DNA from 2 places in the Dermacoccus sp. Tok2021 genome. Region 2 is predicted to be linked to the other one. Evidence: riboswitches for the same ligand, from Rfam matches in the RefSeq annotation. Region 2 holds a riboswitch; the other holds the start of a gene.
The links. A riboswitch is a leader RNA that binds a small molecule or an ion and turns the genes downstream of it on or off. The one in region 2 is predicted to bind thiamine pyrophosphate.
Positions count from the first base shown of each region.

Region 1 (15,644 bases), on a different contig from region 2:
GACATCCACCGCGGTGAGATCCTCGGCCTCATCGGGCCCAACGGTGCCGGCAAGACAACCTGCTTCAACGCGATGACGGGTGTCTACAAGCCGACGAGCGGCGACGTCATCCTCGAGGACACGCGCCTCAACGGGTTGGCCAAGCACAAGATCACCCGCGCCGGTATCGCCCGAACCTTCCAGAACATCCGTCTGTTCGGTGAGATGACGGCGCTCGAGAACGTGGTCGTCGGGCTCGACGCGCGTCACCGCACCTCGGTGCCCGGTGCGCTCATCCGCTCGCCGCGTCACTTCCGCGAGGAGAAGGACGCGGTCGACCACGCCGCAGCGCTCCTCGAGTTCGTCGGCATCTCCGACTCGGCCGAGCGTCTCGCGAAGCACCTGCCCTACGGCTACCAGCGTCGTCTCGAGATCGCTCGAGCCCTCGCCACTGAGCCGAAGCTGCTGTGCCTCGACGAGCCGGCGGCCGGCTTCAACCCGGCGGAGAAGGAACAGCTCATGGAGTTGATCCGCACCATCCGCGCCGACGGGTACACCGTCCTGCTCATCGAGCACGACATGAAGCTCGTCACCGGCGTCACCGACCGCATCGTCGTGCTCGAGTTCGGGCGCAAGATCGCGGACGGCACACCGGCCGAGGTCACGAGTGACCCGAGGGTCATCACCGCCTACCTGGGCGAGGACGAGGAGGACGACGACGATGAGCTTGCTTGAGCTGAACGATGTCTCGGTGCACTACGGACGCATCCAGGCACTGCACGGCCTGACGTTCACCGTCGAGGAGGGCGAGGTCGTCTCCCTCATCGGCGCGAACGGTGCGGGCAAGACGACGACGATGAAGACCATCTCCGGTCTGCTGTCGCCGTCGTCGGGCAACATCATGTTCCAGGGTGAGGACATCACGAAGGTGAAGCCGCACCTGCGTCCGGGCCTCGGCATCTGCCAGGCGCCGGAAGGTCGCGGTGTCTTCCCCGGCATGACGGTGCGCGAGAACCTCGGCATGGGCGCCTTCGGCCGTAAGGACAAGGCCGGCATCGACGAGGACTACGACCGCGTCTTCGAGCTCTTCCCGCGCCTCAAGGAGCGCGAGAGCCAGTTCGGCGGCACGATGTCCGGTGGCGAGCAGCAGATGGTGGCCATCGCGCGTGCGCTCATGGCACGCCCGAAGCTGCTCCTGCTCGACGAGCCCTCGATGGGTCTCGCGCCGCAGTACATCCGTCAGATCTTCAAGATCATCAAGGAGATCAACGCGCAGGGCACGACGATTCTGCTCGTGGAGCAGAACGCCAACCAGGCGCTGAGCCGTTCGCACCGCGCGTTCGTGCTCGAGACGGGTTCGATCACGCGGGCCGGTACGGGCCGGGAGCTCAAGGCCGACCCGGCCATCAAGGAGGCCTACCTCGGGGTCGCCTGAGGTGAGCACCGCGTGAAGCGCGGGTGAGAGGATGCGTCCTCTCACCCGCGCTTCGTGCGTGTTCGAGGCCGAACCGGGGGCGTGGTCTGCGCCACGTCGGGGGCCGTTAGGGTGTGAGCATGGCTGCGAGCACCTCCCCCGAAACCGCCGAGTTCACGCCCCGCGAGGACGTCGACGCGTACTTCGTCCCGCTGGGCGAGCACGACGGTGGGCGGCTGTTCGAGCCGACGATCCACGTCCAGGGTGCGTGGAACGAGGCCGAGCAGCACCTCGCGGCGTCGGCCGGGCTCATCGTGCACGAGATCGAGCGTCACGAGCCGCGTGAGGGGATGCAGCTAGCGAAGGTGACGTTCGACGTCTACGGCTTCATCCCGTTGCGTCCCACCCACGTGCGCGTGCGCACGATCCGCCCCGGCCGCACGATCGAACTCGTCGAGGCCGAGTTCAGTGTCGACGGGCGCCTCATCATCGTGGCGCGCGCGTGGCGCCTGTCGGTTCAAGATTCCTCGCCGGTCGCCGGCGCCGACCTCGAACCGCTGCCTCCCATGAATGAGTGCAAGCGCGTCGACATGGGGCAGATGTGGCCCGGCGGCTTCATCCGTTCCGTCGAGCGCTTCGACGCACCTCCCGGCTACGTGCCGGGCCGCAACCGCACGTGGCTGCGCACCGACCTGCCGAGCGTCCTCGGCGAGGAGATCAGCCCCACGACGCATTTCCTGTGCGTCATCGACGGCGCGAACGGCATTGCCGTCCGAGTCGACCCGCGCGAGTGGATGTTCCCGAACGTCGACCTCACCGTCCACCTCTTCCGCCGGCCCGACCCGACGGCCACCGGCTTCGACACGACGGTTGCCATGGGCGAGAGCGGCCTCGGCGTGACGATGACGACGCTGCACGACATCCACGGCCCCGTCGGGCGCATCGCGCAGAGCCTCACCGTGCGCGAGATGCCGAGCAAGGGCTGATTCAAGGGCTGATCTGCTGCGGCGACCCGCCCCAGCATCATCGGCCCGACAACGCCAATTGTCGCGATTCGGCACACAGAATCGAATCGGCTCGCTACAGTCGTGGCACTGCAAAGCACAGGCCGTGCACGACGCCTCCCACGTTTCGAGGCGCCCGGCACGACTTCGTCGACATTGCTCCGGAACGTCATGCACCCACTTGGCCAGGAGATCGACGAGCATCCCGCCTTCGTCGGGATGTCCGCCCTTATCGCCCACCGCGATCCCGGCGTTCGATTAACCCCAATTGATGGCCGCTCACGCGTACCCGGATCACGTGTTTCGTGACTCGCTCGAGTGGCCGTCCTGCGCACCCTTCACGCGTGAGGAGTCCCTATGACTGCCCTGCCCGCCGAGCACGACACAGCGCTCGCAGCCCTGCCCAACGCCCTGCACGTCAAGCCGGGCACCGAGTGGAGTTCGGTCCTCGACCGCGCCGCCACCGCCGCCCCGGAGGCCTTCGGCGAAGGCCGCCTCAAGAACCTCGTCGGTGGTGAGTGGCTCTCCAACGGCACCGACGAGATGCTGACGAGCCCCGTCGACGGCAGCTCGCTCATCAACCTGCCGAAGCTCTCCGTCGAGGAGGCTCAGGCCGCAGTCCACGCCGCGACGCAACAGCACCGCGAGTGGCAGAACGTTCCGCTGGCCGAGCGCAAGAAGCGCGTCCTCGCCGCCGTCGAGGCGATGACCGAGGTGCGCGACGACCTCGCGCTGCTGCTCGCCTGGGAGATCGGCAAGCCGTGGCGCCTGGCCTGCGCCGATGTCGACCGCGCCCTCGACGGCGTGCGCTGGTACGTCGAGGAGATCGACTCGATGATGGACGGCCGCCGCCCGCTCGAGGGGCCGGTGAGCAACATCGCGAGCTGGAACTACCCGATGTCGGTGCTCGTGCACTCCGAGCTCGTGCAGATGCTCGCGGGCAACGCCGTCATCGCGAAGACGCCCTCACAGGGCGGCGCGACCTGCCTGACGCTCGCGCACGCGATGATGGCGCGCGAGGGACTGCCCGCGACGCTCATCTCCGGCAGCGGCGCCAACCTCTCCGAGGTGCTCGTGCGCTCACCCGAGATCGGGGCCATGGCCTTCGTCGGTGGGCGCTCGAACGGCGGCAAGATCGCCGCGCAGCTCGTCGACACCGGCAAGCGCCACATGCTCGAGCAGGAGGGCCTCAACGCCTGGGGCATCTGGAACTTCTCCGACTGGGAGGGCCTGGCCGCCCACCTCAAGAAGGGCTTCGAGTACGGCAAGCAGCGGTGCACCGCGTACCCGCGTTACGTCGTGCAACGCGAGCTGGTCGACAAGTTCCTCGAGACCTACCTGCCCATCGTGTCGGAGCTGAAGTTCGGCCACCCGCTGGCCGTCGAGAACGACGACGACGATCTGCCGGAACTCGACTTCGGCCCGATGATCAGCGCCTCCAAGGCCCGCGAGCTGAGCGAGCAGGTCGACGACGCGATGCACCGCGGCGCCGTGCCGATCTACCGTGCCGACGTCGAAGCGCGCGGGCGCTTCCTCGAGGGCCAGGACACCTCGGCCTACGTCGCCCCGACGACGCTGCTGTCGCCCGCAACGGCCAGCTCGCTCATGCACGCCGAGCCGTTCGGCCCGATCGACACGATCGTCGTCGTCGACACCGAGGCCGAGCTGCTCGCCCAGATGAACGCGTCGAACGGTGCGCTCGTGGCGAGCCTGGCCTGTGACGACGAGGTGCTCGCACGACGCCTCGCGCGCGAACTGCAGGCGTTCAAGGTCGGCATCAACAAGCCCCGCTCGCGCGGCGACAAGGCCGAGCCGTTCGGTGGGTACGGCGCCTCGTGGCTCGGCTGCTTCGTCGGCGGCGAACTGCTCGTGCAGGCCGTGACCGAGGGGCCCGAGGGCGAGATGCTCTACGGCAACTTCCCGGAGCACTCGCGCTACCCCGAGCGCAGCTGATCCGTCGCTCTCCCCACGTGCCCTCCGGCCCCTGCGGTCGGAGGGCACGTTGCATCGCGCGGAAGGGTCGCGCAACGTCCGGCGAACTCTCGGTGAAGCCCCTGGCGTGTCGCTGACGGCGTCGGCGACGGTGAGCACGTGAGCCTCACCGACATCGCGGTCGCCCACCGGGGCGGCGCCGGCCTCGCGCCCGAGAACACCCTCGCCGCGTTCGAGATGTCGCACGCCCTCGGCCTGCGCCTGCTCGAGACCGATGTCCAGGTGACGAAGGACGGTGTTGCGCTCGCCTTTCACGACGCGACGCTCGCGCGAACGGCCGGGATCGACGCGCGTGTGCGAGATCTCACGTGGGAGGAACTGCGCGCCGTCCGGGTTGGCGGTGAGCCGATCCTGCGCCTCGACACCCTGCTCGACGCCTTTCCCGATGCGAGTTTCCTCATCGATCTCAAGACGGTGCGCGCAGCGGCCCCACTCGTCGACGCCGTGCGCCGCACGCGCAGTGCCGAGCGCGTCTGCGTCGCCGACGGCCGAGACACCTGGCTGCGCGATGTCGCCGAGACGACCGGCTGCGCGCGTTCGCTCGGCTGGCGCGGCCTGTTGACGCTCATGGGTGCAGCGAAGACGGGCACCCGAGCCCCGCGGCGCGTGCTTCACGGCGCGTTCGCCGCCCACATCGCCACCCGGCTGGGCGGCATCCCGTGGATGGCGGATGCGCGAGCCGCCGCACGCCTGGTCGACATGACGCACGACGCCGGGCTTCGCCTCGTGACGTGGACCGTCAACGACAGCGCCCAGATGACCCGCTACCTCGACGCGGGCGTCGACTCCGTCATCACCGACCGACCGGACCTGCTGCGTGAGGTGCTCGTCGCCCGCGGCGCGTGGACGGCGCCCGAAGGTTCGCCGCTCGTGCGCGCTCAGCCGAAGCGCACCGCCCCCGAGGAACTGACGCGGACTCCGACACGCGCGCCCTCGTCGAGCGTCGCGGCAGTCGGCGCGTCATCGCTCGGATAGGCGATCGCCTCCAGTTCGCGTCCCGGCAGCGCGTCGAGGGTGACGCTGACGTGCGTCGCCTCGCCCGACGCCGACACGCGCACGACCCTTCCGGCCAGAGCACCGGGAACATCGACCCCGACGACCCGCAGGCCACCGCGCCGCAGCGCCCAGGCAGCGCGTTCGAGGCCGAGTCGCTGTGCCTCGTCCGGGGTGAGGTGCGTGGTGAACCCGAGGAAGTCAGCGGTCTCCTCGTCCACCGGGTGAGCCCAGACCTTGCGCGTCGAGCCGTGCTGAACGATGCGACCGTCGCGCATGATCGCCATGTCGTCCGCGACCGTGAGCGCTTCGTCGTGATCGTGTGTGACGAAGAGGGCCGTCGCACCCTCGGCGAGCAGAACGGAGCGCAGATCGCCCGCCAGGCGTTCGCGCAGCGAGCGGTCGAGAGCCGACAGCGGCTCGTCGAGCAGGAGCAGCCGGGGGCGCGCGGCGAGCGCCCGCGCGAGCGCAACCCGCTGCTGCTGGCCGCCCGAAAGCGTTGCCGGACGGCGTGATTCGAGCCCCGAGAGCCCCACGAGGTCGAGCAGTTCGGCCACGCGGGCATCACGCTCGGCGGCCGGTGCGCCCCGTCGCGCCAACGCGTACGCCACGTTGCCTGCCACGTCGAGGTGGCCGAAGAGTTGCCCGTCCTGGAACATGAGCGCGAAGTCGCGCTTGTGGGTGGGCACGCGTGTCACGTCGGTGCCGGCGAAGGCGATGCGCCCGGCCTCGAGCGCCTGCAGACCGGCGACGGCGCGCAGGAGCGTCGACTTGCCGCAGCCACTCGGGCCGAGCACGGCGAGCACGCGCCCGCGCGGCAGCGTGAGGGAGACGTCGTCGAGTGCCGGTGTGGCGTTGCCGGCGAAGGTGACGCGGGCGTCCGTCACCTCGAGGCCTCCGGCGTCCTCCCGATCCTGGGGCTGCGTCATCCGTCCATCCTTCCCGCGGCGCTGCCGCCGATGCGTTCCACGGCAGCCATGACGAGGGCCGTCACCGTCGCGAGCAACACGGAAGCCGCCATCGCTGCCCCGAAGTTGCCCGCGCCGGGGCGGCCGAGCAGTTGATAGATGAGAACGGGCAGCGTCGGCGACTCGGGCTGGGCGAGAAACGCCGTCGCCCCGAACTCGCCGAGCGACACGGCGAGGGCGAACCCCGCCGCGGCGACGAAGGGACGCCACAGGTGTGGCAGGTCGGCCGTCATCCAGGCGCGCAACGGGCTCGCGCCGAGGGCGGCCGCGGCTTCACGCGACCTCGGGTCGAGCGAGCGCAGCACGGGTACGAGCGCGCGCACGACGAGCGGCAGCGCGACGGTGGCCTGCGCGATCGGGATGAGGATCGGCGAGCTGCGCAGATCGAGCGGCGGACGGTCGAGGGTGAGAAGGAAACCGAAGCCGACCGTCACGGCCGAGACGCCGAGCGGCAGCATGAACGCAGCGTCGAGGCCCGCAATGACGCGGCGGCCGCGCGGCGTGCGAGCCCGCCACGAGACGACGACCGACACCATGACGCCGAGCGCGAGCGCGAGCAGTGCCGCGTCGAGGGCGATGCGCCACGAAACCGAGAGGGCGGCCAGGGCGGCCAGTTCTCCGCCGAGCGCGCGGTAGTGCACGAGGGACCAGCCGTCGCCGTCACGCAGCGAGCGCAGGACGAGGGTGAAGAGAGGTGTGACGACGAGAGCCAAGGCGAAGAGGGTGGCAGCGAGCGCCGGGGCGTCGGATCGGGTGACTCGGCGCGGCTCGTCGGCCACCGCGACGCCGCGGCGCACAACGGAATCACTGCGCCGCAGACCCGAGCGGGCCCGCTCAGCGCCGAGCAGCAACAGCGCGACGAGGACGAACTGCACGGTCGAGAGCACCGCGGCGGCGCGCAGGTCGAGGAACTCGACCGTGAGCGAGTAGATCTCGGTCTCGAGCGTCGCGTAACGCAGCCCGCCGAGCATGAGCACGATGCCGAACGCCGTCGAACAGAAGAGGAACACGACCGTCGCGGCACTGACGACGGCGGGACGCAACGCCGGCCACGTCACCGTCCGGAAGACCTGGGCGGGCGATGCTCCGAGGCCGGCTGCCGCCTGCGCGGTGCGCGGGTCGAGGGAGGCCCACAACGGCCCGACCGTGCGCACGACGACGGAGATGTTGAAGAACACCATCGCGAGCAGCACCGGCTGCCACGTTCCGTCCCACCCCAGCGCCGCGAGCGGCCCGCCGGGGGCGAACAGCGAGCGGAACGCCACGCCGACGACGACCGTCGGCAACACGAACGGCAGGACGACGAGGGCGCGCCACAGCCCCGCCAACGGCACCCGCAGGCGGTAGAGCACGTGCGCGACGGGCAGCCCGAGCGCCACCGAGCAGAGCGTCGCGAGCGCCGCCATCCACAGCGTGAACCACAGCACGCGCAGGGTGCGCGGGCGGGTGACGACGTCCCAGGCACCCGCGAGGTCAACGCCCCCACCGTCGCCCGTGACGCCGCGCACCGCCATCGCGAGAACCGGCCACGCGAAGAAGATGCCGAGGAAGACGAGCGGCACCGCGGCGAGCAACGCGAGCACGAGCACGCGCGGGAGGGACGAGGTTCCCGCGCGTGCTCGTGCTGCCGGCGCAGCCACGCCGTCACGGCTCACTTCGACGTGACGTCCTTCCACTGCGTCAGCCACGTCTGACGCTTCTCGTCGATCTGCGCCGGCGAGACGTCGATCGTCTTCTCGGCGGGCTTCACCGTCTTCGCCCACTCAGGCGGAAGCTCGACGGAGGAGTCGACCGGGAAGACGTACATCGAGTTCGGCAGCGACTTCTGGAAGCTCTTGCCGTTCATGAAGTCGATGAACGCCTTGGCGCCCTCGGGGTTCTTCGCGCCCTTGATGACGCCCGCGTACTCGTTCGAGCGGAAGCACGTGTTGCCGAGCGCCGACGTCGTCGACTTGCCCGCACCGTCCACCGTGAACGCCGGCGAACTGTCGTAGCTGACGACGATCGGGCGGCTGCCCTTGCCCTCACCGGCGGTGTAGTCGACGTTCCAGGCGTCGCTCCAGCCCGACGTCAGCTTGAGGCCGTTGCTCATGAGCTTCGTCCAGTACGGCTTCCAGCCGTTCTCGCCGTACTTGCCGACCGTCGCGAGGAAGAACGCCATGCCGGGCGAACTCGACGAGGCACCCGGCGCCACCATGAGGTTCTTGTACTCCGGCTTCGTCAGGTCGTCGAGGCCCGCCGGCTTCTTCTTGTTGTTCTTCGTGAACCACGCGTCGTCGACGTTGACGCACACCGACGCCGTGTCGATGGGCGACAGCACGCCCTTGCCCTGGCCGTCCGGCAGGTCGTACGTCGACGTCGACCCGGCAGCAGCCTTCGACGTGTACGGCTCGAGCACGCCCTCCTTCGTCACCCTCGAAGCAAACGTGTTGTCGATGCCGAAGACGACGTCGCCCGTCGGGTTGTTCTTCGCGAGCACCAACTTGTTGGCCAGGGTGCCCGCATCGCCCGACTTCGACACCTTCACGGTGTAGCCGGTCTGCTTCGCGAACTCGTCCATGACGGCTTTGTCGGGTGCCCAGGACTCGTGCGTCACGAGCGTCACCGTCTTGCTCTTCGCATCCGACGCTGACGCCGACGACTTCGTCTTCGTGTCACTGACGCTGCACGCCGACGTCGCCAACACCGCAACACCGGCCACCAGCGCAGCCACCGTCGTCGGCACGGGGTGGGAACCACCCGTCCGCTCGGTCACGTGGAACTTGCTCATCACGACGTCCTCCTCACCTCGAGTGAGGGACCACGTCCGCAAGCGGCACGAGCCGCGCACGAACGGGTGAGTCTCGACTTCCTCCGCCGGTGCTAACCGGTTCAGGTTCGAGGGTTTAGTGCCCTACCTCGGCACGATCTCAGCGCAACGTGCGCTCCCCTGTCGTTCGCAGGCGACATTACACGTCGACCAATCGGCCCGCACGACTGGCGAACACACAACACCGCCTGCGAATATGGGCACAAGACATTGACCACCCTTGGAAGGGGAGACAACATGGGCAACCTCGTCTGGAAGGTACTCAGCCTCGGCGCCGGAATCGTCGCCAGCAAGGCAGCCACCACCGTCGCGACCAAGGGCTGGAAGGCCGCCACCGGCAAGAGCCCGCGCAGCGCCAAGGACCCGAACGCCGGCATCCTAGAAGCCGCCATCTACGCCGCCATCTCCACCGGCGCCCTCGCCGCCGCCAAGATGTACGCCGAGCGTCGCGCAGCCGACTACTACACCAAGTCCGCCGGCCACCCGCCGCAGGCGCTCGTCAAGCGCGCCGAGGAAGAGGCCAAGGAAGCCAAGAAGGGCAAGAGCCAGGCGCCTGTCGTCGTCATGAAGTGATTCCCTTCGTGCTGTCGCACCGAGCGTGGCGGCCGAGCCTGCGAGGCCGCCACGCTCGGTGCGACAGCACTCGGGGGAGTCCGCTTCCAGCGGGGTCGCGCACTCAAGGAGTGTTGCGGCCCCGTTGCCGTACCCGGCTCTTCATACCCGCCGGGTTGATCGTTTCCCTGCGTGACGGGGTCGCGCACTCGAGGAGTGTTGCGGCCCCGTTGCCGTACCCGGCGCTTATGCCGCGAGTCTTTTCTCCCCCTTTGGGGTGAAGTGTTACGACGCGTCATGACGGGAGTTTTCGCGTTCCTTCCGCTGCACCGCGACGCGCTGTAGCGTCATCGCATGACGACGACGTCCGCGGGTGAAAACCCCACCAACAGCGGCCCCCACGAGGGCGTTCCCGGCGCGTTCTCCGCGTACCGCGACTACATCCCCGCCACCAAGGGCGTGCACGACGAATCCGTCACCGCCGACGCCAAGATGCGGCCCGACTACTGCACCGTCCTCAGCCGCATCGAAGCCCTCGGCCCCGAACGCCTCACCGCGCGCCTCCGGGAAACCGCCGATGACCTCGAAGAACTGGGCGTCACGATCAACTCCAAGGACGGCAACCGCCCCTACCCCATCGACATCGCGCCCCGCATCATCACCGCCGAACGCTGGGCCGAGATCAGCGCCGGCCTCGAACAGCGCGTGCGCGCGCACGAGCTGTTCCTGCGTGACGTCTACGGCCCGGGCGAAATCCTCAAAGCCGGCCGCATCGACCGCGAGGTCCTGCGCCGCGCGCCCGGCTACTCCAAGGACGGCCACAAGGTGCCCGAAGGGTTCGTCCGCGCCGGCCTGTGCGGGCTCGACCTCGTCTCCCCCTCCGCCGGCGAGTGGATCGTCCTGGAGGACAACCTGCGGATGCCCGGCGGGCTCGGCATGAGCCACATCAACCGGCGCATCCTCGAAGACCACTTCGCCGAGATCCTGCCCACGCCCGGCAAACTGCGTCACCCCCGCGAGGCCTACCCCATCCTGCGCGAAGCCTTCCTCGCGGCAGCAGCTCTCGTCGAGGGCGCAGACGCCGACGACGAACTCGGCCTGTGCATGGTCTCCCCCGGTGAAACCGACACCACGTGGTACGAGCAGAACCTCGTCAGTGGCGAAATCGGCGCGGCCCTCGTCACCGCCGACAAACTGCTCGTCGACGACGGCATCCTCTACCGCCTCGACGGTGACGATCGCCACCGCGTCCACCTCCTCAACCCGCGGATGGGCGAGGAGGAACTGTTCGGCTCCGAGGGCGCCGACGGGCGCAAGCTCGGCGAGACACTGCGCGACGTCATGGCTGCCGGTGCCGTCACCATCATCAACGCCCCCGGCAACGGTCTCGCCGACGACAAGGCCGTCTACGCACTCGTGCCCTACATGATCGATTTCTACCTCGGCGAGGAACCCCTCATCGGCCAGGTGCCGACGTTGCTGTGCTCCGACGAGAAGCAGCGCGAGGAGGTCCTCGACCGGCTCGACGAGCTCGTCGTCAAGCCCATCGACGGCTACGGCGGCACCGGCATCACCGTCGGTCCCGAGTGCTCCGAGGACGAACTCGAGGAGCGACGCAGCGAAATCCGAGAGACGCCGGCGCGGTTCGTCGCGCAGGACATCATCCCGCTCTCCACACTGCCGACGCTCTCCGACGGAGCATTCGCGCCCAGTCACGTCGATCTGCGAGCCTTCGTCATGCAACGCCCGGACCCGGACGACCCCTCTCGCACGAACGCCCAGACGGCGCCCACCGCGATGACGCGAGTCGCTCCGGTGGGCACGATGATCGTCAACGTCTCCGCGGGCGGAGGCGGGAAGGACACCTGGATCAAGTCGTGAGCTTCAACCCCCGAACGAGCGAGACCTCGCCCGCCCGGCCGTCGGTACGCCACTCACTTCACCCGTGCCTGTCCCCCGACGGCAAGCTGCTCGCCGCCGTCGTCATCGACGAGGACGGCTACCCGCACGCCGTGCAACGTCCGCTCGCCACACCCGACGGCGTCGGTGCCGGCCCCGAACGCACCGTGCCCATCCCGACGCCGGGCCCGGTGCGCAACGTCGCGTACTCCCACGACGGTCACTGGATCGCCTGCGAGGTCGCCCCCGACGGTGGTGAGCGCGAGGAGATCTGGCTGTTCACCACCGACCCGGACGACCAGAGCGCGGTCAACCCGTTCGAGTTCACCGACGCGACCGTGCAGATCGTCTGCTGGGACGGCGTCGAACTCGCCCTCACCGCCATCGACGACTCGGGTCTGGCCGAAGGTCGCGTCCTGTCCGCCGTCACCCAGGACGTGCGCGTCGTCGACCGGCGGGTCGGCGGCGAACTCGTCCACGTCCGCGATGGCGTGGCGCTGTTCCGCGTCGGTTCGCGTGGCCACCGCGAGTTGCTGCGCGTCGACGTCGGGGGCGCCTGGTGGCCGCTTCTGCCGCCCGACCCCGGGTCGACGACCGACGCCGGCGTCGTGCTCGACGCAGGGCACGAGAGCGGAGTCATGCGAGCCCTCGTGCGCAGCGACCACCACGGCGAACGCTTCCGCCTGCTCGACGTGCGCGTCGGCCCCGACGGCACCGACGTCCGTGAACTCGCCGCGCGGGCCGACGCCGATCTCGACGAGTTCTCCGTCAGCCGTGACGGGTCCACCGCCACGCTGCTGTGGAACCACGACGGCCGCAGCCGCATCCAGATCCTCGACCTGCGCTACGGCGAACCCCGCGAACTCCCCGCGCCGCGCTTGCCGAAGGTCGTCGTCACCTCGCCGTCCCTCACCGCGGACGGACGGCTGCTCACGTTCTGTGTGCAGGGCCCCGAGTTCCCACCGCGCGTCGTGCTCTGGGACGTCGCGCACGGCACGTGGACCGGCGACGAGCCCGGCGCGAACCTGTCGCCCGAGGATCCGAGACCACCCATCGGTGCGCCCGGCCCGCTCGCGCGCTACAGCGCGGAGCCGAAGGGCGAAACGGCAGCGCCCGACCCAGAGGCCGACGAGGCTGACTCACGTCCCCTCACCGTGCTCGTCGACGCCGGCAGCGCGACGTTCGTCCCCGAACTCGTGCGCTACCCCGCACGCGACGGCCTCGAGCTCACGGCGTGGGTCTACCGCTGCGGTGACGAGCCCGCGCCGACGATGGTCTACTTCCACGGTGGCCCCGAGGGGCAGTCGCGGCCGAGCTACAACAACGTGCTGCGTCAGGCCGTCGACGCGGGCTACACCGTCGTCGCGCCGAACGTGCGTGGTTCGTCCGGCCAGGGGCGTGCGTTCAGCCACGCCGACGAGCGCTACTCGCGCCTGTCAGCCATCGACGACGTCGCCGACACCGTCGCCCACCTCGTGAAGACCGGCATCTCCGACCCCGAGAAGTTGGTGGTCAGCGGACGCTCGTACGGCGGTTACCTCACCCTCGCGACGCTCGTGCGTCACCCCGAGCTGTGGCGTGGCGCCATCGCAGCCTGCGGCATGAGCGACCTCGAAACGTTCTACCGCGACACCGAGCCGTGGATCGCCGTCGCCGCTCTGCCGAAGTACGGCCACCCCCTCCAGGAGCGCGAACTGCTGCAGGAGTTGTCGCCGATCCACGGGCTGGGAGAGGTCATCGTTCCCGTGCTCTTCGTCCACGGCGCGCACGACACCAACGTGCCCGTCAACGAGACACGTCAGGCCATCGCCGTCCTGGAGTCGAACGGGGTGGGCACCGACCTGCTCCTGTTCGAGGACGAAGGCCACGAGTTCGTCAAGAGAGCCAACCGGCACCGCCTCGGTGACCGGGTCGTCGCATTTCTCGAGGAGGTACTGGGCTGATGTTCGGTCGAGGCAAAGGTTCCAAGGCGCCGGAGGGCGACCTCGCCGCGCAGGTCGTCGAGTGGCGGCGGTGGCTTCACGAGAACGCCGAGCGTTCGTACGAGGAGCACGAGACGACGGATTACGTCGCCTCAGTGCTCGAGGACATGGGCCTCAAGGTTCACCGCTTCGACATGGGCACCGGTCTGTGGTGTGACGTTCCCGCCGCCGACGGAGCCTCGTCGAAGGACGTCGTGGGGCTGCGCGCCGACATCGACGCCCTGCCCATGACGGAGGACACGGGGCTCGACTTCGCGAGCGCCAACGAGGGCGTCAGCCACGCGTGCGGGCACGACGCGCACACGGCCATGCTGCTCGGCGCCGCGTCGCTGCTCGTGGCCGACCCGCCCCCGCAGCCCGTGCGCCTCATCTTCCAGCCGGCCGAGGAGACACAGCCCGGCGGTGCGAAAAAGTGCGTCGAGGAGGGCGTCACCGACGGTCTGACGCAGCTCATGGGGTTGCACTGTGACCCACACCGTCCCACCGGCGAGGTCGGGGTCATCGCCGGCCCCATCACCTCCTCGAACGCCAACTTCGGCATCACCGTGACGTCGTCGGGCGGTCACACGGCCCGTCCGCACGAGACGGGCGACACGATCTTCGCCGCTGCGCAGATCGTCACCGGGCTGACGGCGGCGCTCGACCGCCGCGTCGACCCGCGCGCCGGCGCGGTGCTGACGTTCGGTTCGATCAACGGCGGCAGTGCGGTCAACGTCATCCCCGCGAAGGTGGAGATGTGGGGCACGCTGCGCAGCGCGAAGCGTGACGTGTGGGAGATCGGCGAGGAACTCGTCACGACGTCCGTCGCGTCGATCGCGGCCACGTTCGGCGTGGAGGCTGAGGTCACGTACACCCAGGGGCCTCCGCCGGTCATCAACGACGAGGAGTGCGCCGAGCGGGCGCGCGCGGCCGTCGTCTCGGTGTTCGGTGAGGAGGGTGTCGGCACAGCGGAGCAGTCCTCCGGCGGCGACGACTTCTCCTGGTACCTCGACTCCGTGCCCGGCGTCTACCTACGCTTCGGCGTCCACTCCGGCAAGGGCGAGGAGACCGACCTGCACCACCCGGGGTTCCTGCTCGACGAGGACGCCCTCGCCGACGGCGCCCGCCTCTTCGACGCCTTCGCCCGCGGCTGACACCACGCTCCGGCCCACATGGTGACAGTTGGGGTACTTGGTGACGTTCAACCGTCACCAAGTACCCCAACTGTCCCCAACTTCTCCGGAGGCTTCACGCCGCTCGCGTGACAGCCATCGCCTCGCGGATCGTTCGAACCAACCGAACCGGCGGCGACAGGTCGCTCCAGGTGAAGCGCACCACGACGTAGCCAAGTCGCCGCAGTCGCATTTCGCGTCGCTTCTCGGCACGCAGCGCCTCGGGGTGCGTGTACTTCACCATGCCGTCGAACTCGAGGACGACACGAGTCCCTTCGACGAGGAAGTCAACGCGGGCGAACGGGAGCGACTCGTCGTCCCAGATCTCCACCTGCGGAATCACTGCGATTCCGGCATCCCGGCAGATCAACCGCAGGAGTGATTCGCCGGCGGATTCGATCGCTCCGTCGGCGAGCTCGACCGCTGCACGAGCCTGCCCGACACCGGCCTTGCGACCGTAGGCGACCAGTGCTGATTCGAGCTCCCCCGGGGTTCCGCCCTCGAACAGGTAGGAGTCGGCACTCACGACACCCGCCCGCAGACCTTCGTGTGCGGCAACCTCGATGGCGGCCTCAGCGGCAGCCTGCACACCCAGCCCATCGACCTGCTCCGGCGCCTCGCCCCAGGCCCGACGGCACACGAAGTCGTCGCGCCTCGATTGCACCCGTGGGTGGCGCGCCACTTCGATGCGATCAGGGAAGCGCAGGACCGCGAGCCGGTGAACCACGAGGGCGGATCCGCCGATGAGGTGCGCCCCCGGGAGCGTCTGCAGGAGTGCCTCACAGCGGCGCACATGGTGAAGTCGACGAGCGGCGAAGTGGTCCATGTCCGCGGCGCACGGATCGACGATGCCGTACGCCCCGTAGCTGTACGACGTCACGAAGCCTGCGCGACGCCACGC
Region 1 is NZ_JAGTHU010000007.1:12,547-28,190, forward strand. Features, by position in the region: gene K9D12_RS05660 (ABC transporter ATP-binding protein) at 1-714, shown strand, start outside; gene K9D12_RS05665 (ABC transporter ATP-binding protein) at 701-1,414, shown strand; gene K9D12_RS05670 (thioesterase family protein) at 1,534-2,379, shown strand; gene K9D12_RS05675 (aldehyde dehydrogenase family protein) at 2,755-4,350, shown strand; gene K9D12_RS05680 (glycerophosphodiester phosphodiesterase family protein) at 4,489-5,364, shown strand; gene K9D12_RS05685 (ABC transporter ATP-binding protein) at 5,268-6,311, opposite strand; gene K9D12_RS05690 (ABC transporter permease) at 6,308-8,038, opposite strand; gene K9D12_RS05695 (thiamine ABC transporter substrate binding subunit) at 8,002-9,120, opposite strand; TPP riboswitch at 9,182-9,291, opposite strand; gene K9D12_RS05700 (DUF4235 domain-containing protein) at 9,397-9,732, shown strand; gene K9D12_RS05705 (circularly permuted type 2 ATP-grasp protein) at 10,066-11,592, shown strand; gene K9D12_RS05710 (alpha/beta fold hydrolase) at 11,589-13,553, shown strand; gene K9D12_RS05715 (amidohydrolase) at 13,553-14,725, shown strand; gene K9D12_RS05720 (DUF559 domain-containing protein) at 14,820-15,644, opposite strand, start outside.
Region 1: another riboswitch for thiamine pyrophosphate. It lies ahead of K9D12_RS05695 (thiamine ABC transporter substrate binding subunit); the one in region 2 lies ahead of thiC (phosphomethylpyrimidine synthase ThiC).

Region 2 (15,644 bases):
GACGCTGGCCGTTCGTGGTCGCGGTGACCCCGAACTCGGTCTCGAGGCCGTAGATGCGGCGTTCCATGGGTGCTCCCGGGGTGCGTGCGAGGTGGAGGTGAGGGGGCTCAGCGAGCCGTCACTCGCCGCCCTTCTGGACGAAGCCGGAGACGAACTCGCTCGCGTTCGACTCGAGGACGCCGTCGATCTCGTCGAGCATCGAGTCGATGTCGCTCGTGTTCGACTCCCGTGTCACCTGGGCCTGACCGGCCTCGTCGGCGCCGTCGAAGTCGTCGCCGCTGCCGCCGCGCTTGCCGAACTGCTGCTGGTCGCTCATCGTGTACTCCTTCGTCGCCGGCCGCGCTCACGCCGTGTGGCCGTGGCGCGTCTGTGGTCGCTTCGCCACCACCCTAGTTCGCCGCAGGGGCGCGGGCAGGGGTAACCCTCAGCGCACCACCTTGTCGTCGCCGACCCGCTCGAGCAGCTCGGCGACGCCCCCGTCGAACCAACCGTCGGTCGAGCCCGCGTCACCGGCGAAGGGCTCGGGCATCGTGACGCGGGTGTAGCTCGACGGCTGCGCGGTGCGGTAGACCATCGCGTCCCAGGACGCCGACGCCACGTCGTCACCAAAGGCCTCGATGCTCTTGCCGCGCAACCACGCTCGCGTGTCGCGGGGCGGTTCGACGACGGCCTGGGCGAGTTCGTCGTCGGAGAACAGGCGGGTGAAACGCCCGCCGCGTTCGAGGGTGTGGAACACGCCCTTGTCGGCGCGAACGTCGGACCACTGGATGTCGAGAGCGCGCAGGCGCGGATCGTCCCAGCCTGTGCCGTGGCGCGCGATGAAGCCCTCCATGACGCTCCTCTTGGCGACCCAGTCGAGATCCTTCGTGAGCGTCATCGGGTCGGCGCGCAGGGCGTCGTGCACGCGCGTCCAGTGCTCGAAGACCTCGCTCGTGGCGTCGGCGATCGGGTCGTTGCCGCGGCGGGTCCACCATGCGTGGGTTGCGTCGCGGTACATCTCGAGCAGGTCGAGGGCCGTGACCGTGCGCCCGTCGACGAGTTCGTACTCCTGCGCGAGCGACACGTCGTGGCTGACGGCGCGCAGGGTCGCCACCGGCTGTTTGACGATGACGCCCGGCAGCGCCTCGTCCTCGAGGGCGCCGATGACGAGGCTCGTCATGCCCATCTTGAGCAGGTTCGCGACGTCGGCGTGGTTGGCGTCGCCGACGATGACGTGCAGGCGCCGGTACTTCGTGTGGTCGGCGTGCGGTTCGTCGCGCGAGTTGACGATCGGGCGGCGCAGCGTGGTCTCGAGGGCGACCTCGGTCTCGAAGTAGTCGGCGCGCTGCGTCAACTGGAAACCGGCACGCTCCGACTCCTGGCCGATACCGACACGACCGCTTCCGGTGATCACCTGCCGGGCAATGAAGAACGGCGTCATGCCGGCGACGACGCGCGCCCACGGCACCTCGCGGCGCAGGAGGTAGTTCTCGTGGGTGCCGTACGAGGCGCCTTGGCCGTCGACGTTGTTCTTGTAGAGCTGCGTTGCGCCGTCCGGGTGCTCCGCGAGGAGTTCGGCCGCGCGACGCATGACGAGTTCGCCCGCTCGGTCGTAGCGCACGGCGTCACGCGGGTTCGAGACCTCCGGCGAGCTGTACTCGGGGTGCGCGTGGTCGACGTAGAGCCGGGCGCCGTTGGCGAGCACGACGTTGGCGAAGCTGGGGTCGGCCTCGTCGGTCAGCTGGCTCTCGTGCGCCACCTCGCGGGCGATGTCGTAGCCGCGCTGGTCGCGCAGCGGCGACTCGTCGCTGTAGTCCCAGCGGCTCTGCGCGGCGTTGAGCCCGACGGCGTCGGCGTAGGCACGCACGACCTGCCCGGACAGCACCATCGGCGTCGTGCGCGTGTCCCCCGGACGCAGGACGCCGTACTCGGTTTCGATGCCCATGATGCGCTGAACGGTCATGGGATCAACCCTAGTGCCGGCCCCATCTCGCGGCGGGGGCCGGCGCGAAACGTCACGCAGTCGCGTTGACGTGCAGACGGTGGCTGCTCGCGAGCTCGAGTTCGATGTCCTGAGGCTGTGTCAGGACGGTGAGGCCACGCGCCGCCGACTCCCCTCGCTCCTCGCAGAGCGCGGTGACGACGTAGCGACCGCTCGGCGGCAGCGACATCTCGAAACGGCCTTCGGCGTCAGTGCGCGTGGCCGCCTGATACTCGCCCGAGTGCTTGAGCAGCGTCACGGGCAGGTCGGCGGGCGGCCCGCCGCTGGAGACGACGGTGCCCGTGAGCAGCAGTGGCCGCGACAGCGTGAACTGCGGCAGCTCCGGTCCCGTGACGTCGACGAACTGCGAGCGCGTGGCCCACCCGTCGGCCGACGCCACGAGGACGTAGTGACCGGCCCCCGGGAGGGCGAGTCGGTAGCGGCCGTCCTCGTCGACGCGGCCCCAGTCGAGGTGGGCGCCGTCGGGGGCGAGGGCTGTGACGACGCCGCGACGCAGGGGACGCCCGCCCAGGTCGGTGAGCACGCCGGAGGCGACGACGTCGCGGTTGTCGCCCGCACGGACATCGCTGCTCGTGGCGCGCGTGGGCGCCTCGGCGCTCGCGGCCCCCTCCTCGCGCGCGGGCACGGCCCGCGGCGCAACGGCTGCCTTGGGCACGAAGCCGGCCACGAGCGCCGACGCCAGCGAGGCGAGTGCAGCCATGACGAAGACCGTCTTGAAGCCGTCGAGTTTCGGCACCTCGTGGCCGGCCAGCGAGAACGACATGCTCGTGAGCACCGCGGCAACGGCGGCCGACGACGTCGAGGTGCCGATCGAGCGCAGCAGCGTGTTGAGACCGTTCGCGGCGGCCGTCTCGGTGATCGGCACCGAGCGCATGATGAGCGTCGGCATCGCCGCATAGGCGATGGCGGTGGCGGCGCTGCACAGCGTCGCACCGAGCACGATCTGCCACACGGAGCCGGTGAGGAACACGCGCATGCCGTAGGCGAGCGCCAGCGTCGTGGCACCGACGATGAGCGTCGTCCGGGCCCCGAAGCGCTTCGTGATGCCGGCGCTCACGGGCGACAGGAAGACCATGGCGAGACCGCCCGGCAGCATCGCGATGCCCGCGGCGATGAGTGAGAGGCCGAAGCCGTAACCGGTGGCTTCCGGCATCTGCAACTGCTGCGTCGTCGTCATCATGTTGGCGTACATGGCGAAGCCGATGAGCAGGGACGCCGCGTTGGTCAGGAGTACGGGGCGTCGGGCCGAGGTGCGAAGGTCGACCATCGGTGAGCGGTGACGCAGCTCCCAGGGCGCCCACGCCGCGAGGATGGCGACGCTTGCGGCGAGCCCGAGGATCACCTTCTCGCTCGTCCATCCCCAGTGTCCGCCCTTCGTGATGGGCACGAGGAGGCACAGCAACGCAGCCGACAGGAGCAGCGCACCGACGAGGTCGAACGAGCCCGATGACTTCACCTTGGATTCGGGCACGACGAGCACGACGCCGAGGAACATGAGGGCGGCCGACGCACCGGAGACCCAGAAAACCATGTGCCAGCTGAAGTGCTCGACGAGGACGCCGGCCAGCGGCAGACCGATGGCGGAGCCGATGCCGAGGGTGGCGCTCATCGTGGCGACCGCTCCCCCGACGCGTTCGCGGGGCAGTTCGTCGCGCAGGATGCTGATGCCGATGGGAATCATCGCGGCGCCCACACCCTGGAGGGCGCGAGCTGTGATGAGGGCGGCGAGACCGTCACCCAGGGCGCCGAGAAGCGATCCGGCGATGACGAACCCGAGCGAGACGAGCATGATGCGCCGCTTGCCGACCATGTCGGCCAGGCGCGCGAGGATCGGCGTTGCCACGGCTCCTGCGAGCAGCGTTGCGGTGACGAGCCAGGCCGCGTTCTCCGCGCTCGTGTCGAGCAACGTCGGCCACTCCGGGATGAGCGGTACGACGAGCGTCTGCTGGAGCGCCACGACCGTGCCGGCCACACACAACACGGCGACGACGAGACTTTGGCGGGTGGATCTCGCCGTTGCGGCGTGGCGGGCGGTCACAGGGCTCCTCATCGGTGGTGGCGTATTGATAATCAATATAAAAGGGTGGGGAGCCCGTGTCATCTCGGCGGGACGGAACGAGGCTCAGCTCACGCTCGGACAGGCCGAAGGCGGCACGAGCGGTCGCGATAGCGTGAGGCCATGCCTGCCGCCCTCGCTCCGGTTCTCGACCTCGTCATCGTTCTCGTCTTCTCGGCCACCGGCCGACGTAACCACGGCGAAACGGGTGCGCTCGAGGGCGTACTGACGACAGCATGGCCCTTCCTCGTGGGCGCCTGCGTGGGGTGGGCCATCGTGCTCGTCGCCCGACGTTCGTTGCTCGCGGGCAAGGCCCTGACGGGCGGCGTCGTCGTGTGGCTCTCGACGATCGTCGTCGGCATGCTGCTGCGTCAGCTCAGCGACCAGGGCACCGCGATCTCGTTCGTCATCGTCTCGCTCGTCTTCAACGGGTTCTTCATGCTCGGCTGGCGTGCCCCCGTCGCTTTCCTCGAGCGTCGCCGCGCCCACGCCTGAGCCGCTCGACAACAGTGAACCTCCCCGACCACGGACGGTCGGGGAGGTTCACTGCGTTCCGGGAAGGCGCCGGTCAGTTCTTGTCGGCGAGGGTGCGGATGTCGACGATCCGCTCGCCGCGACGGCCGGAGATGCGCGCCCAGTCGTCGGGGTTGCTCGTGCCCGGCAGGTCCTCGTTCTCTCGGAACTCGTCGTGGCACGCGGCGAGGACGAACTCGCGCGTGATGCCGCGCTCGCCGTTCGTGATGAGCGCCTTGATGGCGAACTTCTTCGCGCGGTCGACGATGTTTTGGATCATCGCGCCGCTGGCGAAGTCCGCGAAGTAGAGCGTCTCGCGGCTGCCGTCGGCGTACGTGGCCTCGAGATAGGCGTGGGCGTCGTCGCGGGCGTACAACTCCCCCACCGCGGCGTCGATGAGCGCCTCGGCCGTCGCGCCCGCGTCACCGTCGTGCTTGGCGAGTTCGCTCTCGTGGAACGGCAACGCGGCCGTGAGGTACTTGCCGAAGATGTCGCGGCCCGCATCGGCGTCGGGACGCTCGATGCGGATCTTCACGTCGAGACGGCCCGGGCGAAGGATGGCCGGGTCGATCATGTCCTCACGGTTGCTCGCACCGATGACGATGACGTTCTCCAAGCTCTCCACACCGTCGATCTCCGCGAGCAACTGCGGCACGATCGTCGTCTCGACGTCGGAACTCACGCCTGCGCCGCGGATGCGGAACAGCGACTCCATCTCGTCGAAGAAGACGACGACCGGAGTACCCGAGCTCGCCACCTCGCGGGCGCGCTGGAACAGCACGCGGATGTGACGCTCGGTCTCACCGACGTACTTGTTGAGCAGCTCCGGGCCCTTGATGTTGAGGAAGTAGCTCGCCTGGTCGCTCGTGCCCTGGCGCTGCGCCACCTGCTTGGCCAGGGACGCGGCCACGGCCTTCGCGATGAGCGTCTTGCCGCATCCGGGCGGGCCGTAGAGCAGGACGCCCTTGGGCGGGCGCAGGTGGTGTTCGGTGTAGAGGTCGGAGTGCAGGAACGGCAGCTCGACGGAGTCGCGGATCGTCTCGATCTGTCCCGCGAGGCCACCGATGTCGGTGTAGCCGATGTCCGGCACCTCTTCGAGTGCGAGGTCGGCCACCTCGGCCTTCGTCACGCGTTCGAGCACGAAACCGCTCTTCGGTTCGAACAGAAGGGCATCGCCGGGGCGCACCGTGAGCTCGGCCAGCGGGCCGGCGGTGCGCACGACGCGCTCCTCGTCGTTCGACGTGGAGATGAGTAGACGCCCGTCCTCGAGCGTCTCCTTGAGCGTGACGATCTCGCCGGCCTTCTCGAATCCGAGCACCTTCACGATGTTCATGGCCTCGTTGACCATGACTTCCTGGCCGGGGCGAAGGTCCTCGGCCTTGAGGGTCGGCGAGTACGAGACGAGCATCTTGCGGCCCATGTAGAAGATGTCGGCGCTGCCGTCCCCGTGGGCGGCGATGACCGTCGCGTAGTTGTTCGGCGGCTGCGCGAGCCGGTCGATCTCGCTCTTCATCGAGGAGATCTGCTCGCGGGCGTCCTTGAGCGTGCGCACGAGGCGCTCGTTCTGCGCAGAGATGGTCGACAGGTTGGAGCGCAACTGACGCACGTCGGCGTCGGTGGGCTTTGACGTGTCGCTCGGGTCGAACTGCGGGACGCTCATCGCCGCTCGTCCTCCTTCGAAGCCGGGGTGGCGCGTCGAGCGCGCCTTTTCGCCCACCCTATCGAGCAGGGCTCGCCGGGTAGAGCGAACCCCGGCGCCGACGTGCGGCATCCGGGGGTTTCGCTGGGGTCAGCCGACGAACCTCGGCGGGGACGCGTCAGTCCTGGTCGGTGACGACGCCGTCCGTCGCGTCGGCCTCGTCACGCGGCTCGTCGTCGATGGACGCGCCCGACTCGGCTGCGAGCGCCTGCGCGGTCGGGGTGTTCTCGAAGGAGCGCACGAGCTTGCGCATCTTCTTGTCGGAGACGGGGCGCTCGCCGACGGCGTCCGGGGTCCACGCGTCGTCCGGCGTCTGCGGCGGGTTGCCGTTGTCCGTGGCGCCGCCTCCGGCAGAGTCCTCGCCGTAGGCGCCCTTGGCCGGGCGACGCTTGCGCAGCGGGGCCTCGACGCCGTCCGCGAGACGGCGCGTGGAGATGAGGAAGCCGGTGTGGGCGTGCATACGGTGTTCGGGGCGCACCGCGAGACCTTCGAGGTGCCAGCCGCGCACGAGGCTCTCCCATGCCTGCGGTTCGGTGAAGCCACCGTGCTCGCGGGTGGCCTCCGCGACGCGCGACAACTGGGTCGCCGTGGCCACGTAACAGATGAGGACGCCGCCGGGGGCGAGCGCGTCGTAGGCCACCTCGAGGCACTCCCACGGCGCGAGCATGTCGAGCACGACGCGGTCGATCGTGCCGGCCTCCACGGTCTGCGGGAGCATGTCGACGAGGTCACCGATCGTGATGCTCCAGGCCGGGTGGTCGGTGCCGAAGAACTCGCGCGCGTTGCCGGCGGCGATGGCGGCGAAGTCCTCACGACGCTCGAACGAGTAGACACGGCCGTGCTCGCCGACCGAACGCAGCAGCGACATCGACAGGGCGCCCGAACCGACACCGGCCTCGACGACGCGAGCGCCGGGGAAGACATCGGCCATGGTGACGATCTGGCCGGCGTCCTTGGGGTAGACGACGGCGGCGCCGCGCGGCATCGACATGACGTAGTCGGACAGCAGAGGACGCAGGGCGAGGTACTCGACGCCGGCGGTGTTCGTGATGGTGACGCCGTCGGGCGAGCCGATGAGGTCGTCGTGGCGCACGAAGCCGCGGTGGGTGTGGAACTGCTTGCCCGGCGTCAGCGTGATCGTGTGCATGCGGCCCTTGGGGTCGCTGAGCTGGATGCGCTCACCCTCGCGGAAGGGGCCGCGGCGGTACTCGGCTCCCGTGGGTGCGGCGGGAAGGTCGGACGGGCGATCGGCGTCGGTCATGCCGAGAAGTTTAGGTGGTACGCAGGTCGCGGCCTTGCGCTCCCGCGTGCGCCTGCAGGGCGCGCTCGAGATCGCTGAGCAGGACGACGCCGATGACCTGCTCGCCGTGCGGCGGCGCGGCGGCCGGCGCGGGCTGCGTGACGACGACGAGCTGCGGCGTCGTGTCGCCCTCGAAACCCGGCAGGACGGCGGTGATGTCAGCCTGGGTGTCGGCGACGATGGCGGTGGCGCCGGAAACGATGGCTTCGGCGATCGCACTGGCCGGCACGCGGTCACGCTGTTCCAGCGGAACCCGCACGTGAGCGCCGGGCGGGACGACGGCGACGGGTTCGTTGGAAGCTCCGAGCAGGACGACGGGGTCCGGCCCCTCGGGGAGTGCCGAGACGGGCGTGTCGGCGGCGGCTGACACTGCCGGGCGCATCACCTGGGCCACTCGGATGCCGGAGAGGAATTCCCGGTTCGTGCCCACGGTGACGGCGGTGCTGGCACCTCGCCACAGGAACATGGCGATGAGCGCGAACCACATGAGGTTCCACGTCGAGCCCTCGCCGCGAAGCACCGGCACGAGGGCCCAGAGCACGACGGCGACAGCGACGATTCGGCCGCACCAGCCCGCGGCCTTCATGCCCTTGGCCCGGCTACCGGTGACCTTCCACACGAGGGCGTCGACGATGAACCCGCCGTCGAGAGGCAGCCCGGGCAGGAGGTTGAACAACCCGACGAAGCCGTTGCTGAAGGTGAACGCGAGCAACAGCAGATGGCCCGCGCCGTCACCGCTCGACTGGGTGAGGGCGAACCATCCGGCGCCGGCGAGGACGAGGTTCGTCAGGGGCCCGACGACGGCGACGAGCGCCGAGTGCCCGGGTGTCGCGTCGGGTGAGTCGTAGGCCGTGTGGCCGCCCCACAGGTCGGCGACGATGCGGTTGACGCGGTAACCACAGGCCTGGCCGACGACGGCGTGAGCAGCCTCGTGCGCGAGCACGCTGACGAGCAGGAGCACGGCGTACGCGGCCGCGAGCAGGTAGGCGCCGGCTCCCCATTCGGGGTGCAGTCGGGCGACCTGCGGGCCGAAGAGCGCGACGATGACGAGGGCGATGATCGGCCAGGATCGGCCGATGTAGACGGGCACGCCGCGCAGCGTGGCGATCTTGAGACCCGGGGACGTCGACGGCATGAGGAAAGCCTAGGCGGCGTGGCTCGGCGTCGCTCGGGCGGTGTGAGTTACGCGCGATAGGCTCGCCGAATGGTCGCCGCGCTGTCCCCCTCACGAGCGTCCGATTTCATGCAGTGCCCGCTGCTCTACCGCTTCCGCGTCATCGACAAGCTACCCGAGCCGCCGAGCCCGGCCGCGGCGCGCGGCACGCTCGTCCATTCGGTGCTCGAGCGCATCTTCGACGTCGAGGCGCCGCAGCGAACACTCGAGCACGCGCTCTCCCTCGTCCCGCACGCGTGGGAGGACATGCTCGCCGAAGAACCCGAACTCGCCGAACTCGCGGGCGGCACGCCCCACGACCTCGCGACGTGGTTGCGCGACGCCGAGAAGCTCGTCGAGAAGTGGTTCGACCTGGAGAACCCGCAGCACCTCGAACCCGCCGAACGCGAGCTCTACGTCGAAGCCGACCTCGACGGCCTCACCCTGCGTGGGTACATCGACCGGCTCGACGTAGCACCCGGCGGGCAAATCCGCGTCGTCGACTACAAGACGGGGCGCTCACCGTCGGAGCTCTTCGAGGGCAAGGCCCTGTTCCAGATGAAGTTCTACGCGCTCGTCATCTGGCGAACTCGAGGCGTCATGCCGCTCATGCTCCAGCTCGTCTACCTCGGCAACAGCCAATTCGTGCGCTACCAACCCGACGAGGACGACCTGCGGGCTCTCGAGCGCAAAATCACGGCTCTGTGGCGAGCCATCGAGCGCGCCGCGCAGACGGGTGACTGGCGTCCACGCAAGTCGTTCCTCTGCGGCTGGTGCGACCACAAGGCGCTGTGTCCCGCCTGGGGCGGCACTCCCCCGCCGCTGCCCGACAATGCCGGCGTGCTCGCCCTCGACCCGCACTCGAGCGCCGACCTGGGAGATGTCGACGGCGACTTACGGCCAGCCCTTCAGCGTGTGATGGAGTCGTGCGGACTTGCTCCGCCGGACGTCGTACGCGGTCGGAAGGTTCGTGGCTCGGTGGTGGACGCCCGCGGACGACAAGGGCGCGCCCCCCGTCCGCGTTGTCGCTCCGGGGAATAGAACTCGACCGGGCGCCGTTCCTGGAGTAGTTTCACTTTCAACTACTTCGGATGGTCGTCATGCAGTTCGGAATCTTCACGGTCGGCGACGTCACGACGGACCCGACGACGGGTCGCACGGTCAGCGAGCACCGGCGCATCAAGAACACCGTCGAGATGGCCAAGGTCGCCGACGAGGTCGGTCTCGACGTCTTCGCCACCGGTCAGCACCACAACCCGCCCTTCGTGGCCCCCGCCGGCCCGCCCGTCCTCATGGGCAACCTCGCCGCGGTGACGAAGAACATCATCCTGTCGACCGCGACGACGCTCATCACGACGACGGACCCGGTGCACATCGCCGAGGACTACGCCTACGCGCAGCACCTCGCCGACGGGCGCGTCGACCTCATGCTCGGACGCGGCAACACCGGACCGGTCTACCCCTGGTTCGGCAAGGACATCCGTGAGGGCATCCCGCTGGCCATCGAGAACTACGCCCTGCTGCGCAAGCTGTGGAGCGAGGAGAACGTGACGTGGGAGGGCAAGTTCCGCACGCCGCTGCAGGGCTTCACCTCGACCCCGCGTCCGATGGACGGCGTCGCGCCGTTCGTCTGGCACGGTTCGATCCGCAGCCCCGAGATCGCCGAGCAGGCCGCCTACTACGGTGACGGCTTCTTCCACAACCACATCTTCTGGCCGCCGGAGCATGCGGCTCAGATGGTGCGCTTCTACCGTGAGCGCTTCGAGCACTACGGTCACGGTCGCGCGGAGGACGCCATCGTCGGTCTAGGTGGTCAGGTGTTCATGGCTGACTCGAAGTCGAAGGCGATGGAGACCTACCGTCCGTACTTCAACAACGCCCCGGTCTACGGCGGCGCCGCCTCCCTCGAGGACTTCACGACGCAGACGCCGCTGACGGTGGGTACCCCCGACGAGGTCATCGAGCGCACGCTCGGCTTCCGCGAGTACGTCGGCGACTACCAGCGCCAGCTGTTCCTCGTCGACCACGGCGGCATCCCTCACCAGGAGGTGCTCAATCAGATCGAGCTGCTCGGCACGAAGGTCGTCCCGGTGCTGCGCGAGGAGTTCGCCAAGCGCCGCGCCGCCGGTGTGCCGGACGCCCCGACGCACGCCTCACTCGTCGCCGCCGCCGGTGGCGCGAAGGTCGAGGACGAGACGCGCGTCTCCCGTGACGAGGTCACCGGCTCGCGCGCCGAGGACCGCTGAGCGAGATTCACGACCCGAGAAAGGCAGTGGACATGAGCGAGAACAAGACGCTCGTCGTCGTCAGCGGCGGCCTGAGCGAGGAGTCGACGACGCACCGTCTGGCCGACGGTCTGACGAAGGCCGTCGTCACCCGGGCCGATCAGGCCGGTCTGACGACGGATGTCGTGCGTATCGACGTGCGTGACCTCTCGCAGGAGATCGCGTCGGCGTCGCTGACCGGCTTCGCCACGGGCCACCTCGACGAGGCGTACGAGGCCCTGGGTCGTGCGGATGCCGTCATCGCGGTGACGCCGACGTACAAGGCGAGTTACACGGGTCTGTTCAAGGGCTTCTGGGACGTGACGCCGGACGGCGTGATGGCGGGCGTGCCCGTCGTCGTCGCCGCCACCGGCGGCACGGCCCGGCACTCGCTCGTCACGGACTTCGCGTTGCGCCCGCTGTTCGCGTACATGAAGGCGCTCGTCATGCCGACGGCCGTCTACGCCTCGCCCGACGACTGGGCCGGGCGAGGCCTGGAAGCGCGTGCGAGCGAGGCTGCCGATGAGTTGACGCAGCAGCTAGAGCGCGGGCTCGGCGGAGCGGACGTGGCGGTGAACGGCAGTTCTGAGGCGCGCTCGTCCAAGGTTGAAGAAGCGCCGAGAACATCGTCGAAATCGTTTCGTACGCTTGCCGATACGCGCAATCGGGCGCGCGATCCGTTCGTCGCGGTGCCGACGATGGAAGAGATGTTGCGCGGCTGAGCACGACTCGTGACCGGAAGGGGTCCGTCAGGTTCGTCATGAACCTGACGGACCCCTTCGTCACGTTCGTCTGCCGGGATGTGCCATAGTCGGAAGCGTCCTTCGTGGGAGTCCTGAGAACAGGGCTGAGAGGGAGCTGATACTGCTCCGACCGCTACCCGACCTGACCCGGATCATGCCGGCGCAGGCAGCCAAGGAGACCTCGTGGTCGCTCATCCTCCGTTCGGTGCCGACGTTCGTCGACATCTGTTGCGTGGGGTCTTGCCGTGCCTTCGCCCGATCCGAAGGAGGCACCATCATGACGACGTTCAACTCCCGCGAGCTCGCGGCCACCACCGACCGAGCAGCCACGTCGCCGACGTCGGCCCCCGTTCAGACGCGCGCAACCACCCCCGCTGACGGATCGGACGCTCGCCGGAAGCAGTACCGCGACGCGGACGGCCTGCGCGTGCCCTACACCGAGGTCATCCTCGACAACTCCCCCGGCACCGGCGCGGCCAACGCTCCCGTCGAGCTGTACGACACCTCCGGCCCGGGCAGTGACCCCGAGGTCGGGCTGCCGCCGCTGCGCGCCGAGTGGATCGCCGAGCGCGACGACGTCGAGACCTACGCCGGTCGGGAACGCACCCTGCTCGACGACGGCCGCTCGGCCGTCCGACGCGGTGAGGCGAGCCGCGAGTGGCGCGGCGAACGTCGCGCACCGCTGCGCTCCAAGGGCGGTGCCGTCGTCACCCAGATGCACTACGCCCGCAGGGGATTGATCACCCCCGAGATGCGATTCGTCGCCGCCCGCGAGAACTGCGCCGTCGAACTGGTGCGCAACGAGGTCGCCGCCGGGCGCGCGATCATCCCGGCCAACGTCAATCACCCGGAGAGCGAGCCGATGATCATCGGGCGCCGCTTCCTCGTCAAGGTGAACGCGAACATAGGCAACTCGGCCGTGACGTCGTCGATCGCCGAGGAGGTCGACAAGCTGACGTGGGCTACGACGTGGGGCGCCGACACCGTCATGGACCTGTCGACCGGTGACGACATCCACACGACGCGTGAGTGGATCATCCGCAACTCCCCCGTCCCGATCGGCACTGTGCCGATCTACCAGGCCCTCGAGAAGGTCAACGGTGAGGCCGACAAGCTGACGTGGGAGATCTTCCGCGACACCGTCATCGAGCAGTGCGAGCAGGGCGTCGACTACATGACGATCCACGCCGGCGTGCTGCTGCGCTACGTGCCGATGACGGCCGAGCGCATCACGGGCATCGTCAGCCGCGGCGGCTCGATCATGGCCGGCTGGTGTCTCGCGCACCACGAGGAGAACTTCCTCTACACCCACTTCGACGAGCTGTGCGAGATCTTCGCCCGCTACGACGTCGCTTTCTCCCTCGGTGACGGACTGCGCCCCGGCTGCACCGCCGACGCCAACGACGAGGCGCAGCTTTCCGAGCTGCGCACCCTCGCCGAGCTGACGAAGCGGGCATGGCAGTTCGACGTTCAGGTCATGGTCGAGGGCCCCGGGCACGTGCCGCTCGACCTCGTCGAGGAGAACGTGCGCCTGCAGCAGGAGTGGTGTGACGGCGCGCCGTTCTACACGCTCGGCCCGCTCGTCACCGACGTCGCACCCGGCTACGACCACATCACCTCCGCAATCGGCGCGACGACGATCGCGATGGGTGGCACCGCGATGCTGTGCTACGTCACGCCGAAGGAGCACCTCGGGCTGCCGAACCGTGATGACGTCAAGACCGGCGTCATCACGTACAAGCTCGCGGCGCACGCCGCCGACGTCGCGAAGCGCCACCCCGGCGCGCGGGCGTGGGATGACGCGTTGAGCAAGGCGCGCTTCGAGTTCCGTTGGAACGACCAGTTCAACCTGTCGCTCGACCCCGACACCGCGCGCGAGTTCCACGACGAATCGCTGCCCGCCGAGGCGGCGAAGACGGCACACTTCTGCTCGATGTGCGGGCCGAAGTTCTGCTCGATGCGCATCAGCCAGGACGTGCGCCACCGCTTCGGTGACGCCGGCGCCCAGCAGCGCGTCGTCAGCGAGAGCGAGGCCCGTGAGGGCATGCAGCAGATGTCGAAGACGTTCGTCGAGCTCGGACGCAGCGTCTACGTCGAACCCGACACCGCCCACGCCTTGGCAACCCCCACGCCCCAGGACTGACGGGTTCGCAACGGTGGGGGGTGAAGCAACTCGACTCCGCCCCTCACCGACTCTTGTCTCCGCCCCATCTGCGATCTACGTCCACATTCGCGAACGGCGTACCCATCTGCGCTTTTCGGTCACATTCGCCTGTGCCACGGCCTGCCGGGGCGGCTCGAGCGTCAGCCCGTCGCGCGAGCTTGCTCCGCCAGACGCGGCAGGTCGTCGAGGCTGACGGCGGCGAGGTCGGGGACGACGACGAGGCCGTCGAGCTGCGGGATCTCGACGAGGTGCGGCACGGCGAGCGTCGGCACCCCGGCCGCGACGGCGGAGCGCACGCCGGTGGCGGAGTCCTCGATCGCGACGCACTGCTCGGGCGCGAGCGCGAGGTCGTGTGCGGCCCGCAGGTACGGCTCCGGGTGCGGCTTGCCGTGTTCGACCATGTCGCCGGTGACGACGACTTCGAACGTCCCCGCAGGCAGGGAATCGACGAGAACCCGGGCGAACGACTCGTACGACATCGTGACGAGGGCGCACGGTAGACCCGCGTCGCGCGCCGCGAGCAGGAGCTCGCGGGCCCCCGGTCGCCACGGCACGTGCTCACGCAGCTTGACGACGACACGTTCGAGCAGGGCGTCGACGATCTCCTCCGGCGTGAGGGGAATGCCGGTCTGTTCCTTGATGATGCGCCCCGAGACGATGAGCGCGTTGCCGACCAGTTGGAACGCCTGGGCGTCGCTCCACGTGCCGCCGTGCGACTCGATGAGGTCGTTCTCGGCCTCCATCCAGTACGGCTCGGTGTCGATGAGTGTTCCGTCCATGTCCCATAGCACGCCGTGAGGCCTCGTCGGGGCGTGCGTGACACGCTGCTCGAGGCGCGTGAGGTGGGGCGTCGGGTTCACGGTCAGTCTTCCGGGTCGTAGCTGAGGTTGGGGGCGAGATGACGCTCCGCGTCCTTCACCGACCAGCCCTTTCGCCCAGCGTAGTCCTCCACCTGATCGCGCCCGATCCGTCCGACGACGAAGTAGCGCGATTCGGGGTGGGCGAAGTACCACCCGGACACCGACGCTCCCGGCCACATCGCACGCGACTCGGTGAGTTCGACACCGATCTCACGCGTGACATCGAGCAACTCGAAGAGGGTGTCCTTCTCCGTGTGCTCGGGGCACGCCGGGTAGCCCGGCGCGGGGCGAATGCCGGTGTAGCGCTCCGCGATGAGGTCCTCGTTGGAGAGGTTCTCCCCTGCCTCGTGACCCCAGAACTCGGTGCGAACGCGCTCGTGCATGCGCTCGGCGAGCGCCTCGGCCAATCGGTCGGCCAGGGCCTCGAGCAGGATCGCGGAGTAGTCGTCGAGTTCCTCCTTGAACGCGGCGATCCGAGCCGGAAGCTCGGTACCGGCGGTCACGGCGAAGGCGCCGACCCAGTCGTCCACGCCGGAGCCCTGCGGCGCGACGAAGTCGGCCAGGGAACGGTTCGGCACGCCCTCGCGGTGCTGACCCTGCTGGCGCAGGTGATGCAGACGAGCACGCTCGTCGGAACGCTCGGCGTCGGTGAACAGGACGGTGTCGTCGCCGTCGCCCGCGGCGGGCCAGAAGCCGATGACGGCGGCCGGGTGGAGCCAGCCCTCGGCCTCGACGCGGTCGAGCATCTCCTGCGCATCGTCGTAGAGCTTGCGTGCTGCCTCACCCTGGGCGGGGTTGCTCAGAATGTCCGGGAAGCGACCCTTCATCTCCCACGCGGCGAAGAAGGGCTGCCAGTCGATGTACTCGCGCAGCTCGCTCACGGGGTAGTCGGTGAACGTGCGTGTCACCGG
Region 2 is NZ_JAGTHU010000001.1:273,316-288,959, forward strand. Features, by position in the region: gene pafA (Pup--protein ligase) at 1-67, opposite strand, end outside; gene K9D12_RS01305 (ubiquitin-like protein Pup) at 119-316, opposite strand; gene dop (depupylase/deamidase Dop) at 425-1,942, opposite strand; gene K9D12_RS01315 (MFS transporter) at 1,995-4,019, opposite strand; gene K9D12_RS01320 (DUF3054 domain-containing protein) at 4,161-4,532, shown strand; gene arc (proteasome ATPase) at 4,606-6,210, opposite strand; gene K9D12_RS01330 (tRNA (adenine-N1)-methyltransferase) at 6,368-7,510, opposite strand; gene K9D12_RS01335 (site-2 protease family protein) at 7,521-8,684, opposite strand; partial or broken gene K9D12_RS01340 (RecB family exonuclease) at 8,754-9,572, shown strand; gene K9D12_RS01345 (CE1758 family FMN-dependent luciferase-like monooxygenase) at 9,803-10,948, shown strand; gene K9D12_RS01350 (CE1759 family FMN reductase) at 10,981-11,688, shown strand; TPP riboswitch at 11,783-11,897, shown strand; gene thiC (phosphomethylpyrimidine synthase ThiC) at 11,987-13,852, shown strand; gene K9D12_RS01360 (HAD family hydrolase) at 14,014-14,733, opposite strand; gene metH (methionine synthase) at 14,736-15,644, opposite strand, start outside.